DNA from 2 places in the Sphingomonas sp. F9_3S_D5_B_2 genome. Region 2 is predicted to be linked to the other one. Evidence: predicted binding sites of a transcription regulator. Region 2 holds the regulator's gene; the other holds the start of a gene.

Region 1 (7,386 bases), 310 kb from region 2:
GAGCCGTGCGGCTGCGCGGCGGCTTCGTCGATCAGGACAAGCGAGAACTCAGGGCTGCCCCCCAGCGCGACAGTCGCCGCGTCAATGGCAGCGCCGAAGTCAGCCGGGGTCATGCCGGCTCGTGCGCGCTCGCCAGCGTGGCGCATAGCGCGTCCGGTGATGTCGTTGGCTACCTGCATCAGCGCCAGCTCGGCGGGCGACTTTCTCATCCTCAGCGCGCGAACGACGGGGTTGGCGCTGACCGCCTTGAAGGCGGGCAGCTGCTGGATCAGCCGATCGAAGATGAAGTAGCGGTCGGTCTCCTCGAATCCCACGGGCTCGGACGCGACGCCGCGCTCACGGAGGAAGTCGGCGACAAGCTTAAGTGGCTCCTCGTCTTCGTTCCAGGTGCGGACCTCGGCGGGGATCGCCAGGGTCTCCTTGACCGACGGGCTCTCGAAGAAAGGCGTCACGATGATCGGCTCGCCACGCGCCGGGATGACAGCGGCGGTGAGGCGCTCGGACCGAAACCACTGCACGCCCGTGAGATAATCGAGGCTCGATCCGGCCTCGACGATCACGGCGCCGATGCCGTTCTGCTGCATCAATTCACGGGCACTGGCGATACGGCGCAGGCGCTCGGCCGACGAGATGGGTGGAGGCAGCGGCAGTCGCCTCAGCTCATCGCCAGCGGTCGCCATGACGCGGTCGAACGGGATGGTCATCGCCGCTGTCATCGCTGCCGCACCTGCAATAAAGCTGCGCCGCTGGATCATTTCACCTGCTCTCCTTTGCTCGCCACTGTTGCACGGGTCGGGTTGTTCGGCCAGCAGGCGCGCTCCCATGTTCGATTCGGCTTTTCAGGACGGCGTCCGGCGCCCGGGCACCCGTGAGATGACGGCGCTTCTCGCCGGGCTCATGGCGCTCAACGCATTTGCGATCGACGCCATGATCCCTGCGCTGGCGGAGATCGGACGGTCGCTCGAGGTCCCGCGCGAGAACGATCGTCAGCTCGTCGTCATCGCCTATTTCATCGGCTTCGCGTCGACGCAGCTCTTGTGGGGACCGCTGGCCGACCGCTTCGGCCGCAAGCCCATCCTGGCCCTCGGCGTCGCGCTCTACGGTGTGTTTGCAGCGCTGTGCGCTTTCGCCTGGAGCTTCCCGCTGCTGATCGTCGGCCGGGTGGCGATGGGCGCAGCGGCCGCCGTCACCCGCGTACTAGTCGTGGCGATGGTGCGCGACCTGTTTGAAGCAGAAGCAATGGCGCGCGTCATGAGCCTCGTGTTCATGGTCTTCATGCTGGTGCCAGTGCTGGCGCCCAATATCGGCCAGCTGATCCTTGTGATCGGGTCTTGGAGGCTGATCTTCGGCGTCATCGCCGGATACGCAGTGCTGATGCTGGCATGGTCGACGATGCGACTGCCGGAGACGCTCCATCCAGAGTTTCGCCGCCCGCTCGACTGGCGCGACACGTTTGTCGCGATTGCGGAGACGGTCCGTGAACCGCAGTCGCGCGGCTATACGCTCGCGACGACGATCAGCTTCTCGGCGCTCGTCGCCTACATCAGCTCGATTCAGCAAATCGTGTCGGAAGTGTTCGACGCCGCGCGTTACATCGGACTGGTCTTCGCCTCGATCGCCGCACCCATGGCGCTCTGCTCATGGTTGAACTCGCGCTTTGTCGGCCGTTTCGGCCTCCGGCTGGTCGGCCACAGCGCATCGCTTGGCCTGATGCTCATCACTTCCGTTCACGCCGTGATCGCGTTGTCCGGAATGGAGACGCTGTGGACCTTCATGATCCTTCAAGGGCTGACGATGGGCTGCTTCGCCTTTGCGTCATCGAACCTCGGCACCTTGGCGATGGAGCATATGGCGCCAATCGCCGGCACCGCCTCATCGGTCCAGGGCGTCGTCGGCACGATCGGAGCCGCCGCAATCGGCTACCTTATTGGCCAGCAGTTCAACGGGACAGTGACGCCGTTCGTGATCGGTACTGCGCTCTGCGCCGCCGGCGGGTTCGTGCTGATTTTGCTGACCGAGCCCAAGCGGCTCTTCGCCGGCGTCGATAACCGCGAAGAACCGAACAGGGTTGCCGAGGACCCCGCCTGAGGCGTTACTCGGCGGCGACGTCCGCCTCGTCCGGACCGACCATCAGCGCTTCTCCGACCTGCTCGGTGCGGCCGCGGATTGCGCCTTCGATGCGCTGCGCAACGTCGGGATTTTCCTTGAGGTAGGTCTTGGCGTTTTCGCGGCCCTGACCGATGCGCACCGAGTCATAGCTGAACCACGAGCCCGACTTCTCGATCAGGCCCGCCTTCACGCCAAGATCAAGGATCTCGCCGACCTTGGACACGCCCTCGCCGTACATGATGTCGAATTCGACCTGCTTGAACGGCGGCGCGACCTTGTTCTTCACGACCTTCACGCGGGTCGTGTTGCCGACGATATCGTCGCGATCCTTGATCTGGCCGGTGCGGCGGATGTCGAGGCGGACGGAAGCGTAGAACTTCAGCGCGTTGCCGCCGGTCGTCGTCTCGGGATTACCGTACATGACGCCGATCTTCATGCGCACCTGGTTGATGAAGATGACCGTGCACCGCGAGCGGCTGATCGAGCCGGTGAGCTTGCGCAGCGCCTGGCTCATCAGCCGCGCCTGCAGGCCGACGTGGCTATCGCCCATCTCACCCTCGATCTCGGCCCGCGGGACGAGCGCGGCAACAGAGTCGACCACGAGGACGTCGATAGCGTTCGAACGCACCAGCGTATCGACGATCTCGAGCGCCTGCTCGCCCGTGTCGGGCTGTGAGACGATCAGCTCGTCGATATTGACGCCAAGCTTTCGGGCGTAAATCGGGTCGAGCGCATGTTCAGCGTCGACGAAGGCGGCGGTTCCGCCGGTCTTCTGCGCTTCGGCAATGGCGTGAAGCGCCAGCGTGGTCTTGCCCGAACTTTCCGGGCCGTAAATCTCGATCACGCGGCCGCGCGGCAGGCCGCCGACGCCAAGCGCGATGTCGAGGCCGAGGCTGCCAGTCGAGACCGTTTCGATCTCGATCTTCTCCCGACTGCCCAGCTTCATTGCCGAGCCCTTGCCGAACGCGCGATCAATCTGGGCGAGCGCCGCTTCGAGCGCCTTCTGCCGATCCATGCTGGGGGATTCCATTCCGCTACCGATCACTTTGAGCTGTGCTGCCATGTCCCCTGTCTCCTTCGTCAATGCAAGCGGTCAATCCGCTTTCATCGGCGGCCGAGCTCCGCCTGGTGAGACGGTGCGTATCCTATTTGTTCTTGAGGAACAAGAGGAGAACATTCACGGTTGCATCTATCGTTGCGAACGGGTCGCCTACGCCCCCCGAGCGAGCGCAAGAAGCCGCACGTCGGCACCGCGCAACTCCCGCTCGGCCCTGAGACAGATCAGTATCCAGAAGGCGCCGAACGCCCATCCCCCGATCACGTCCGTCGGCCAGTGCACGCCGATCATGATGCGGCTTGCTCCAACCAGGAGCGAGATCGCCAGAGCACAGCAAATCGCGTGCCACCGCCACCTGACGAACGGTTGCACCTGAGTGACTAGCAAAGCCGCTGTGAGGTACACCATCAAGGAGCCTGCCGAGTGGCCACTGGGAAAGCCATACGTTTGCACATGGATGAGGTGGAACTGCTCGGGCGGGCGGGGCAATGAAAACAGTTTCTTCTGCACCTCGTCCAGGAAACTGCCGAACGGCGGGATCAGCACGACTGCCAGAGCCGGTATGAGCCTTTTTCTCGCCGCGAGCACAAGACCCGCAAGAGCCGGTACGAGATAGCGAATGGTCGGAGAACCGAAGGCCGTCATCGCCATGGCCATCCTCGCGAGCAGCGGATGGTCACCCGCATACAAGGCGTTGAGAACCTCCCAATCCGCCGGATCGGCATGCATGGCCAGCATTCCCGCCCAAATGATCACGCAGGTGGTGACCGTCAGCCAGTAGCCAAGACCGCTTACGGCATGGAACCTGCGCTTCTGGGCGACCCGAGGGGCAGCCAGGGCAGCCGCCGAGGCTGGCGCAGCGTCCATCATCCCCTAGCTACCTGCAATTTGGTCACGCGTGCGTATCGGATGTCCATGGCCATTCGCTGGTTGCGCGAACTTCGCGGCACTCGTCCACAAAGTATCTCAATCGACGGGATCGGGTGTCCGGCATCGCTTCGGGACGGGAGGTGCCTAGTCAACATGCTCGTCCCGTCTGAAGCGATTGCAATCAAGAGGTTACCGACTCTTGAGAACCGAAAATGTTGCGACTGCTGAATCAGCGCGCAAGACAGGGCAATGCCGACTAAGTCGTCGAAGTCGTTGAGACACTGAGCTGGAGGTTGGGAAGTGGCCAAGTTCGTGTTCGGAATGAACCAGTCGGTGGACGGTCGGATTGATCATACCGCCTTTGCCCCCGCCCCTCGGCTATTCCGTTACTTCATCGACCAAACCGGCGGTCGCGCGGGAGCGGTCTACGGTCGTGAGATGTATCAGGTCATGCGCTACTGGGACGAACATCAGGCGAATTGGACGGACGAGGAGCATGCCTTTGCGTCGGCTTGGTGCAAGATGCCCAAATGGGTGGTCTCGCGATCCCTCGAGAGAGTCGGGCCAAACGCCACGCTGGTCGCTGGCGATGGCGATCTCGAACGCGCGATGCGTGAGATCAAGGCGGCGCACGACGGTGTGATCGAAGTTGGCGGTCCGGAGCTGGCGCACAGCCTTGGCGAGCTTGGACTCGTCGACGAGTACCAAATCTACCTGCATCCGGTCGTGGTCGGCGAGGGCAAGCGGTTCTTCGCCGGAGCCCGTCCGCGGCTACGGCTGACGGGGACTGAAATGGTCGACGAGGACGTGATCAGATTGACCTACGTCCCCGCCTGAAGTCCGAAGTTGGACGCCTGACAGCTCGTCAGGCTGGGGTGACATCCCCCGCACCAGTGCCGCCGTCCTGGCCAGCTTCGGGACGTGTGTCGAAGACCTCGTCGATCAGACCGAACGCCTTCGCTTCGTCAGCTTCGAGGAACTTGTCACGGTCCATCGCCTTCTCGATCTCCTCCAGCTTCTGCCCGGTGTACTTGGCGTAGAGCTCATTGAGGCGCTGGCGCATGCGCAGGATTTCGCGGGCCTGGATTTCGATGTCCGCGGCCATGCCCTGGGCACCACCCGAGGGCTGGTGGATCATGATGCGGCTGTTCGTCAGCGCCACACGCATGCCGGGCTCGCCGGCCGCAAGCAGGAAGCTGCCCATGGACGCAGCCTGGCCAATGCACACCGTGCTCACCTTCGGGCGGATGTATTGCATGGTGTCGTGGATGGCGAGCCCGGCGGTGACCACGCCGCCCGGCGAGTTGATGTACATGAAAATGTCCTTCTTCGGGTTCTCGGACTCGAGGAAGAGCAACTGGGCGGTGATCAGCGAGGACATGTGATCCTCGATGGCGCCGGTGATGAAGACGATCCGCTCACGAAGCAGGCGCGAATAAATGTCGAAGCTTCGCTCGCCCCGGTTGGACTGCTCGATGACGATGGGCACGAGCTGCGAAACGATGTCCTGATGATCAATCACGTGAAGCGGATCCCTTTTGTATTGTCCCGCCTACATCGGCGTGAACAGCTGGGAGTTCAAGCTATGGCCGGACCTGGCCACTCCCACGAACGACGTACTTGAAAGTCGTCAATTGCTCCGGTCCGACCGGACCGCGGGCGTGGAGCTTGCCGGTGGCGATGCCGATCTCTGCTCCGAAGCCGAACTCCCCGCCATCGGCGAACTGCGTGGACGCGTTCCAGATAACGATGGCGCTGTCGACTTCGTTCAGGAAGCGCTCGGCGGCGGCAGTGTCCTCGGTAATGATTGCCTCGGTGTGGCCGGTCCCGAAGCGTGCGATGTGACCGATCGCTTGCTGGATGCCATCGACAGTTCGAACCGCCAGGACCGGCGCCAGGTATTCAGTGTGCCAATCCTCCTCGGTCGCAGCCTTCATCGGGAGGATCGCGCACGCAGCTTCGTCGCCGCGCAACTCACAGCCATCGAGGGCGTCGGCAATGATCGGGAGTAACGCAGGAGCCGCACTCCGGTCGATCAGGAGGGTCTCGGTAGCACCGCAGATGGAAACGCGGCGGAGCTTGGCGTTGTGGACGACCTCGGCCGCCATGTGCGGGTCGGCGGCACTGTGAACGTAGATGTGGCAGACGCCTTCCAGATGGCCCAGCACGGGAACACGGGCGTGCGTGCTGACCCGCTCGACTAGCGCGCGGCCGCCGCGCGGGATGATGAGGTCGAGAGCCCCGGCGAGACCGCCGAGCAGATGGTCGACCGCCTCGCGATCGGCGGTGGGTACGATCTGCACGCAGGCAGCCGGTAGGCCCGCCGCGTTGAGTCCCTCGGCAAGGGCAGAATGGATGGCCATGCTACTGCGCAACGCGTCGGAGCCGGAGCGCAAGATAATCGCGTTGCCGGAGCGGACGCAGATCGCCGCTGCGTCGGCCGTGACGTTCGGGCGGCTCTCGTAGATCATCCCGATCACCCCGATCGGAGTGCGCACCCGGGCGATATCCAGACCGTTGGGGCGCTGCCACCGGGATGTCTCCGCTCCAACAGGATCGGGAAGTGCGGCGATTTGCTCCAGCGCTACCGCAATCGCTTCGAGGCGTTGCTCGTCCAGCCGCAAACGGTCGCGGTTGCTGCTCGCCGCCGCCAAATCTTCGGCGTTCGCAACCAGGATCGGGTCTGCGCGCGAGCGAAGCGCGGCAGCCATCGCGGCAATTGCCTCGGTGCGCTGAGTAGCTGACGCGGAGCGGAGCTCCATGGCTGCGCCACGCGCCGCCTGGCCCATTCGCAGAAGCTGGCGTTCGATGGTCACAACAGCACCAGGTCGTCGCGGTGGATTAACGCGTCGCCACGACTGTACCCAAGACGCGCCGGGATGTCGCTCGCTCGAATCCCGGCGATCGCCCGTGCCTCCTCTGCGGAATAGCCGATGAGCCCACGCGCGATTTCCTGCTCATCGTGATCGGCGATCGTGACGCAATCGCCGGGGCCGAATTCCCCTTGCACGTGAGTGAGACCCGCAGCGAGGAGGCTCCGGCCGTTGTGCAACGCATCCGCGGCACCAGCGTCGATGAGAATCCGCCCAACGGGAGCAAGCGATCCTGCGATCCACTGCTTGTATGCACTTGCGGGCGTTCCAGTCGGCGGGATCGTCGTCGTCCGCGCCTGGCCCTCCAGGATGGCCGTGATAGGATGATTGCAATGACCACTGGCAATCACGGTCGCACAGCCGGCGCTGGCGGCGATCCGCGCTGCTTCCAGCTTGGTGCGCATGCCGCCCGAACCGATGCCCTGGGTGATCGCTGGACCGCCTGCGGCAAGGACTTCCGGCGTTAGTCGCTCGACG
Region 2 (7,386 bases):
ACGCAGAGATCAGCCAGATTCCTGGCGTGCGGGGGTTGAACGGCAAACCAAGTGTCGAGGGCTACCAGGCATTCCTGGCGCGGAGCCGCCTGAACGACCGCGACGTGCGCGAAATCCTGGGTGCGCAGGTCGCGGCCCGGAACCTGATCGTGCCACTCGCCGCCGAGGCCCGCGTCCCCGTTGGCGTCGCGACGCAATATGCAGCAGTGCTGATGGAAGCGCGCGAGGGTCAGGCTGCAGTGCTTCCAGTCACGCTCTTCGCCCAGGGGCTGAAGCCGGGCGACGCGGACATCCAGCGCTTCTACGCGGCCAACCGCAACCGCTACATGGTTCCCGAACAGCGCTCCCTGCGCTTTGCCCTGATCACTCCGGGTCAGCTCGGATCGATTACGGCCACCGACGACGAGATTGCCAAATACTACCAGGCCAACCAGGCGACTTACGCGGCAAAGGACACCCGCACGCTGAGCCAGGCAGTCGTGCCGGACCAGAAGACCGCGCAGGCAATCGCCGACCGTGCCAAGGCCGGTGCGACCATCGCGGCTGCCGCGGCCCCGGCGGGCAGCAATGCCGCCGTCACCACCGTGACCGAGCAGACCCGCCAGGCGTATGCGTCGATCGCGGGCGAGCGCGCCGCACAAGCTGCCTTCTCCGCCGCGACAGGCGCCATCGTGGGCCCGGTTCAGTCCGACTTCGGCTGGGTGGTCGCAAAGGTCGATTCGGTGAAGCTGATCGGCGGAAAGAGCCTCGAGCAGGCGCGCTCCGAGATTGCGGCGAAGCTGACCGCCGACAAGCGCAAGAGCACGATCGAGAACCTGTTTGACAAGGCGCAGAACGCGCTCGACGGCGGCAGCAACTTCACCGAGGTCGCGACACAACTGAAGCTCCCCGTGACCACGACCCCGCTCGTCACTGCGCAGGGCACCTCGCGCAACGATCCCAACTTCAAGCTCGGCCCGAACCTGGCGCCAGCCGTGAAGTCGGGTTTCGAGATTGCGCCGAATGACGAGCCGGAGATCGCGACTCTTCCGAATGACGGCGGCTACGCGATCGTCTCTCCGGACCAGATCGTCCCCGCAGCACCCGCGCCGCTCGCGAGCATCAAGGACCGGGTGGCCAACGACTGGATCCAGACGGAAGCGCTAATCCGCGCCCGCAAGGCAGCGGACCAGATCGCGGCGAAGGCCTCGGCCGGCATGTCGCTGGCCGATGCCGTCAAGCAGAGCGGAGTGAACGCACCCATTCAGCCGCTTTCCGCGCGCCGCATCCAGATCGCCCAGAGCAGCCAGCCCGTGCCGCCGCCCGTGCGGGTCCTGTTCTCGCTCACGCAGGGCAAGAGCCGCGCCGTTCCGGACCAGCAGGGGCGTGGCTTCTTCGTCGTCAAGGTCAACAAGATCGTACCCGGCAACGCGCTTTCGCAACCCGCAATAATCGGCAGCATGACGCATGAGCTGCAGCGCGCAACCGAAGACGATTATGCACGTCAGTTCCTCGCTGCCATCCGTGCCGAGCTGAAGGTGCAGCGCAACGAGAGCGCCATCGCGGACGTGAAGCGGCGCTTGGCGACAACGGCGAGTTAAACACCCGGGCGCAGGCGACTTGACGGCCAATGTCATGTTGCCTACACGTTCTCCGTTCGTTCCATAACGGAACGGGGGAGTAACGCCACATGCTCACCGCCAAGCAGCGCGAGTTGCTGATGTTCATTCGCGAACGTCTCGACGACAACGGCGTTTCGCCGAGCTTCGACGAGATGCGCGAGGCGCTTGACCTCAAGTCGAAGTCCGGGGTGCACCGGCTCATTTCAGCGCTTGAGGAACGTGGGTTCATCCGCCGCCTCCCGAATCGCGCCCGGGCGCTGGAGGTGGTCAAGATTCCGGAGACCGTGGCCACAAACACGCCGGCGCCACCGCCTGCCCAGCTTCGCCCTGCACTTCCCGCGGCAGCGAACGACACGCTCGAAATCCCGATGCATGGCCGGATCGCGGCCGGAACCCCGATCGAGGCACTGCAGGGCACGGAATCCTTCTCTGTTCCGGCGGCGCTGCTCGGTCCGGGCGAACATTACGCGCTCGAAGTCTCCGGCGACTCCATGGTCGACGAAGGGATCCTCGACGGCGACTTCGCATTGATCCGCAAGGTGGATACGGCCCGCGAAGGGGAGATCGTGGTCGCGCTCATCAACAACGAGGAAGCGACGCTCAAGACGTTCCGGCGTGAGGGCAATATGATCCGCCTCGATCCCGCCAACCGGAATTACGAAGCCCAGCGCTACCGCCCCGAGCAGGTCAGCATCCAGGGCCGCCTCGCCGGCCTGATCCGCCGGTACTGAGCCCCGCAATGGCTGGACCGCGCATCGACTATGTGGAACTGCCGAGCGCAACCGCGCACGAAGTCACGGGCGCATTCTACGCCAAGGCGTTCGGCTGGGAGTTCACGAACTACGGGCCAGACTATTCGGCAACGACGACGGGCGATGTCGATGTCGGCCTCAACGGACAACCTGACGAGGCGCTTGCAGCCCCCCTGCCCGTCGTTCGCGTGCAGGACCTGGAGGCTGCATTCGACGCCGTCGTGAAGGCCGGCGGCACCATCGCCAAACCGATCTTCTCGTTCCCGGGCGGCCGCCGATTCCAGTTCATCGATCCGGCGGGCAGCGAGCTTGCCGTCTGGAGCGAGACCTAGGCCTACTCCGCCGTCGTCGGGTCGATAACGCTCCGAACCTGCGAGATGCTGTTGGCCGGGAAGCCGCCACGCTCGGCGTGGTCGCGGATCATCTGCTCGTTAGGGGCTCGGTAGATGCAGTAGATTTTGTCGTCGGTGACGTACGAGTGGACCCACTGGATCTCGGGTCCAAGGTCACGCAGGACCGAACAGCTGGTCTGTGACGCACCCTGGAGGTCGCTGGGACCTAACGAACCGACACCCGGCATTTCACGCTCGATCACATATTGCGGCATGTTGACCTCCCCTGTTGGAGGCGGTCCTCATACGCCATTCCGGAGCGATCGTCAGTAGCGCCAGGGGTGCTGCTCCACGCGCTCGGCGACGGTCTCGACGTGCGGCGAGGAGCCGAGGTAGAGGGCGACGCCGCCGCTTTGGCGGAGCGACGTTCTGTCGAGCTTGAGCCAGCCCGGTGCGCAGCCGCGGGGCAGCCGCCGGTCCGAGACGACGATGTCCGCCGCTTTGCAGGCGCCGGTGAGCGTCTGCCACCCGATCCGCGTCGATGAACGGGTCGCCAGCAGCCGCCATTCCGCGTTCGGTTTCCGAATCACGGCGGCACAGCTGTCGCGAGTGCACGAACTGAATGCCGTGGAGCCCAGGTTCGCAGGCTGCCCGTCGAACCCGGACGCTTCCGCAAACAACTGCCGCACGTAGTCGCCAGCGGCGTCGCGCAGGAGCAAGGGTTTGCCGTCTTCCACGACCACCAGATGACGGCCATCGCCGGTCACGAGCACGTCCGGCGCCGGTGCCGCCCAGGCGGCGATCGCACCGATGGCGATCGGCACAAGCCCGAGAAGCCGCAGGCGCGTGCTCCACAGGCACAGCCACAGCCCGCCAGCGATCATCAGCCCGAACGCCCACGGCGGCATCGACGGAAGCATTGCGACCGCACCCGGCACCGCCGCCACGGCCCTCGCGAGGCCTAGCAGCAGCTTCAGCGAAAGCTCCGTCAGCCACCACAGCGGCTTCCCGAGGCCGATCAGGTCAAGCAACAGGGCTCCACCTTCCAGCGGCATGATTGCGAAGGTAGTCAGCGGGATCGCGATGATATTCGCCCCCACGCCGTAGAGGCCGGTGCGATGAAAGTGGAACAGCGCCATGGGCATGAGCGCGACTTCGACGGCGAGACCGGTGAGGACGATGCCAGCAAGTGCGCGCAGCGTGCGGCCGATTACCCCCTCTTCGCGCCGCTCCAGCAGCCGCCGTGCCCAGCGCGTCGAATGCAGCGCGATAATGGCGGTCACCGCGCCGAAGCTCATCTGGAAGCTCGGGCCGGCGAGCGCCTCGGGCCGGAACAGCAGGACGGCCAGCGCGCCCACCGCCACGAGACGAAGGCTGATGGGCTCTCTGCCGAGAGCAATGCCAAGCAGGACCAGCACCGCCGCGACACAGCTTCGCACGGTCGGCACCTGCGATCCGGTCAGCAGGGTGTACCCGATGCCGGCGGCGGCAGCGATCGCCGCGGAGACCAGCACGAGATTGAAGCGAAGCGCGAGCCGCTCGCTCAGCGCGAGGAGCTTCAGGCTCAGAAGCATGGCCGCGGCGACTACGGCAGCGATGTGGAGTCCGCTTACCGACAGCAGGTGCGTCAGGCCGCTGCTGCGCATGGCGGCGGCATCGGCTTCGCTGACGCTGTTCTGATCGCCGGTGACCAGTGCGACCGCTATCCCGGCCTCATCCGTGGGAAGGCTGGCGCGGACATGATCGCCGAGGCGCTGCCGGACGCGATCGAGGCGCTCGGCGGACGCGATGTGGTGACCTCGACGGGTCCAAGTGCCTTGCCTACCGCCCCGATCTGCCGGAACCAGGCATCCTTCGCGAAGTCGTAGGTTCCGGGAAGCGCCATCGAAGGCGGCGGCGCCAGGCGCGCTCGTAATCGCACCTCGCTCCCGCTCGCAAGGCCCGCCGGCGCCTTGTCGGCGTCGATGGAAACCCGCACCCGGTGCGGAAGCGCGGGGTCGGCGGTTATCAGAGTCAAACGGACGGTTCCCCGCGCGACGAGCCGCTCCACGGTCTCCACCCGTGCATCCAACGAAACGACCGTGGGCCGCGCGAGGCGCGGCGCCGATACCCATTCAGCGCGAGCCCAGACGAGAGCGCACCCGACAGCCATTGCAAGACAGAAGATTCCGGCCGATCGCCCCGCCCTTCCGGCTCCGGACAGCAACCCAGCCAGGAACAGCGCGGCGCCGATGCACAGCACCGCTAACCACTGCTTCGGGCTGCCCAAGGCGAACCAGGCGGCGATCCCCGCGCCGAAGCCGACCGCGAGCCACGGCGGAAGCTGGGCGCGCTCCGCCTCGAGCAGGCTTTCCAGCCTCTCGTTCCAAGCGCTCAAACGCGCCTTCCAGTAGCCCCGAGCCCGCTGTGGAAGAGGCGCACCCGCTATGTTAGGGGCGCTCATCCATTGCATTTCGCCATGCAAAAAAGAGCAAAGCGCGCCCAAGCGCAAGCGGAGAAACATTGACTAGCGCAAGCGATCACTCGCCGCCCGAGAAGCCCGTCGTCACCCGTTTTGCGCCCTCGCCGACCGGCTTCCTGCACATCGGCGGAGCGCGGACGGCGTTGTTCAACTGGCTGTTCGCCCGCCACCATGGCGGCAAGTTCCTGTTGCGCATCGAGGATACGGACAAGGCCCGCTCCACGACCGAGGCCATCGACGCGATCCTCGACGGGATGAACTGGCTGGGCCTCGATTGGGACGGACACGAATATTACCAGTCGCAGTTCTGGGCGCGCCATGCCGAAGTCGCCCACCGCCTGGTGGAGCGCGGCGCCGCCTACCGCTGCTACATGACGCAGGAAGAGCTTGCGGCTCAGCGCGAGGCTGCGCAGCGAGAGCGCAAGCCGTTCCGCATCAACAGCGCCTGGCGCGACATCACCGACGAACAGGCGGGCAGGCCGTTCGTCATCCGCCTGAAGGCGCCGCGCGAAGGCGAGACCGTCATCGACGACCGCGTGCAAGGCCGCGTGACGGTCCAGAATGCAGAGCTCGACGACTTCATCCTGCTGCGGTCCGACGGGACGCCGACCTACATGCTTGCGGTGGTCGTCGACGATCACGACATGGGCATCACCCACGTGATCCGCGGTGACGACCATCTCAACAACGCGTTCCGCCAGCTCGCCATCATCAAGGCGATGGGCTGGCCGGAGCCGGTCTATGCCCACGTGCCGCTGATTCACGGCCCTGACGGAGCGAAGCTGTCGAAGCGCCATGGCGCGCTCGGCGTCGACTCGTATCGGGACGAACTCGGGCTCCTCCCCGAAGCCGTGTTCAACTATCTGCTTCGGCTCGGCTGGGGACATGGTGACGACGAAATCATCTCCCGCGAGCAGGCGATCGAGTGGTTCGGGCTGGAGAATGTGGGCAAGTCGCCTTCCCGCTTCGACTTCAAGAAGCTCGAGAACCTCAACGGACACTACATCCGTGAAGCGGAAGACGAACGCCTGACCGAGCTGGTAGCGGCCAAGCTCGGCCTTACCGACGAGCGCAGGGCGCTGCTGTTGCACGCCATGCCGGAGCTGAAGGCTCGGGCGCACACCATTCACGAGCTCGGCGACGGGGCCGCGTTCCTGTTCGCCGAGCGGCCGCTGGCGCTGGACGAGTCCGCTGCAGCGCTCCTGAGCCCCGAGTCCCGTCCCCTCCTCCGGGCTGCGCATGACGCCCTTGCGGTTGTCGAGGACTGGACCAAGGAATCGACCGAGCAGGCGGTGCGCTCCGTCGCAGACAACCAGGGCGTCAAGCTCGGCAAGCTTGCGCAGCCGCTCCGAGCGGCGCTTACGGGCCGCACCAGTTCGCCCGGCATTTTTGACGTCCTCGTGTTGCTGGGTAAGGGCGAAAGCCTGAGCCGTATCGCCGACCAGTTAGTGGAGCCGAATGAATGACCGACAAGACCGTAGCACTGAGCACCCCGGCGGGTAATTTCGATTACCCGGTCCTGGACGGCTCCGTCGGTCCCGAAGTGATCGATATCCGCAAGCTCTATGCCCAGACCGGCATGTTCACTTACGACCCGGGCTTCACCTCGACGGGAAGCTGCGAGAGCGCGATCACCTACATCGACGGCGAAAAGGGCGTCCTCCTCCACCGCGGCTACCCGATCGAGCAGCTCGCCGAGCACTCGACCTTCATGGAAGTCTCGTACCTGCTGATCCACGGCGAGCTTCCCAACCAGGAGGAGCTCGACAGCTTCGTCCACACCATTTCGCGCCACACCATGGTGCACGAGCAGCTCGCGACCTTCTTCCGCGGGTTCCGGCGCGACGCGCACCCGATGGCGATCATGTGCGGCGTCGTCGGCGCCCTGTCCGCTTTCTACCACGACAGCACGGACATCACCGATCCCGACCAGCGGATGATCGCGTCTCACCGCCTGATTGCGAAGATGCCGACGCTGGTGGCGATGGCGTACAAGTACAGCCTCGGCCAGCCCTTCATGTTCCCGCAGAACAGCCTGACTTACACCGGGAATTTCCTGCGCATGACGTTCGGCGTTCCGGCTGAGCCGTATGAGGTCAACCCGATCATTGAGCGGGCCATGCGGCGGATCTTCATCCTCCACGCCGACCACGAGCAGAACGCGTCGACGTCAACCGTTCGCCTGGCGGGTTCTTCCGGAGCGAACCCATTTGCGTGCGTCGCGGCGGGCATCGCCTGCC

The links. Region 2 encodes LexA, which represses DNA repair genes until DNA is damaged. Its sites were predicted from a motif close to GTTCCNCNCTTGTTCT; they were not measured.
Region 1: the regulator LexA is predicted to act here: its motif matches at 3,269-3,284, upstream of recA (recombinase RecA).

What each region holds. Positions count from the first base shown of each region.
Region 1 covers NZ_JBSZFB010000001.1:587,475-594,860, reverse strand. Annotated here, with positions in the region: gene ACUXST_RS02825 (M24 family metallopeptidase) at 1-755, opposite strand, end outside; gene ACUXST_RS02820 (multidrug effflux MFS transporter) at 823-2,088, shown strand; gene recA (recombinase RecA) at 2,093-3,172, opposite strand; gene ACUXST_RS02810 (phosphatase PAP2 family protein) at 3,320-4,033, opposite strand; gene ACUXST_RS02805 (dihydrofolate reductase family protein) at 4,337-4,873, shown strand; gene clpP (ATP-dependent Clp endopeptidase proteolytic subunit ClpP) at 4,902-5,558, opposite strand; gene ACUXST_RS02795 (glutamate-5-semialdehyde dehydrogenase) at 5,620-6,852, opposite strand; gene proB (glutamate 5-kinase) at 6,849-7,386, opposite strand, start outside.
Region 2 covers NZ_JBSZFB010000001.1:897,822-905,207, forward strand. Annotated here, with positions in the region: gene ACUXST_RS04340 (peptidyl-prolyl cis-trans isomerase) at 1-1,580, shown strand, start outside; gene lexA (transcriptional repressor LexA) at 1,670-2,332, shown strand; gene ACUXST_RS04350 (VOC family protein) at 2,341-2,685, shown strand; gene ACUXST_RS04355 (DUF4242 domain-containing protein) at 2,688-2,960, opposite strand; gene ACUXST_RS04360 (ComEC/Rec2 family competence protein) at 3,012-4,331, opposite strand; gene ACUXST_RS04365 (DUF4131 domain-containing protein) at 4,388-5,062, opposite strand; gene gltX (glutamate--tRNA ligase) at 5,188-6,612, shown strand; gene ACUXST_RS04375 (citrate synthase) at 6,609-7,386, shown strand, end outside.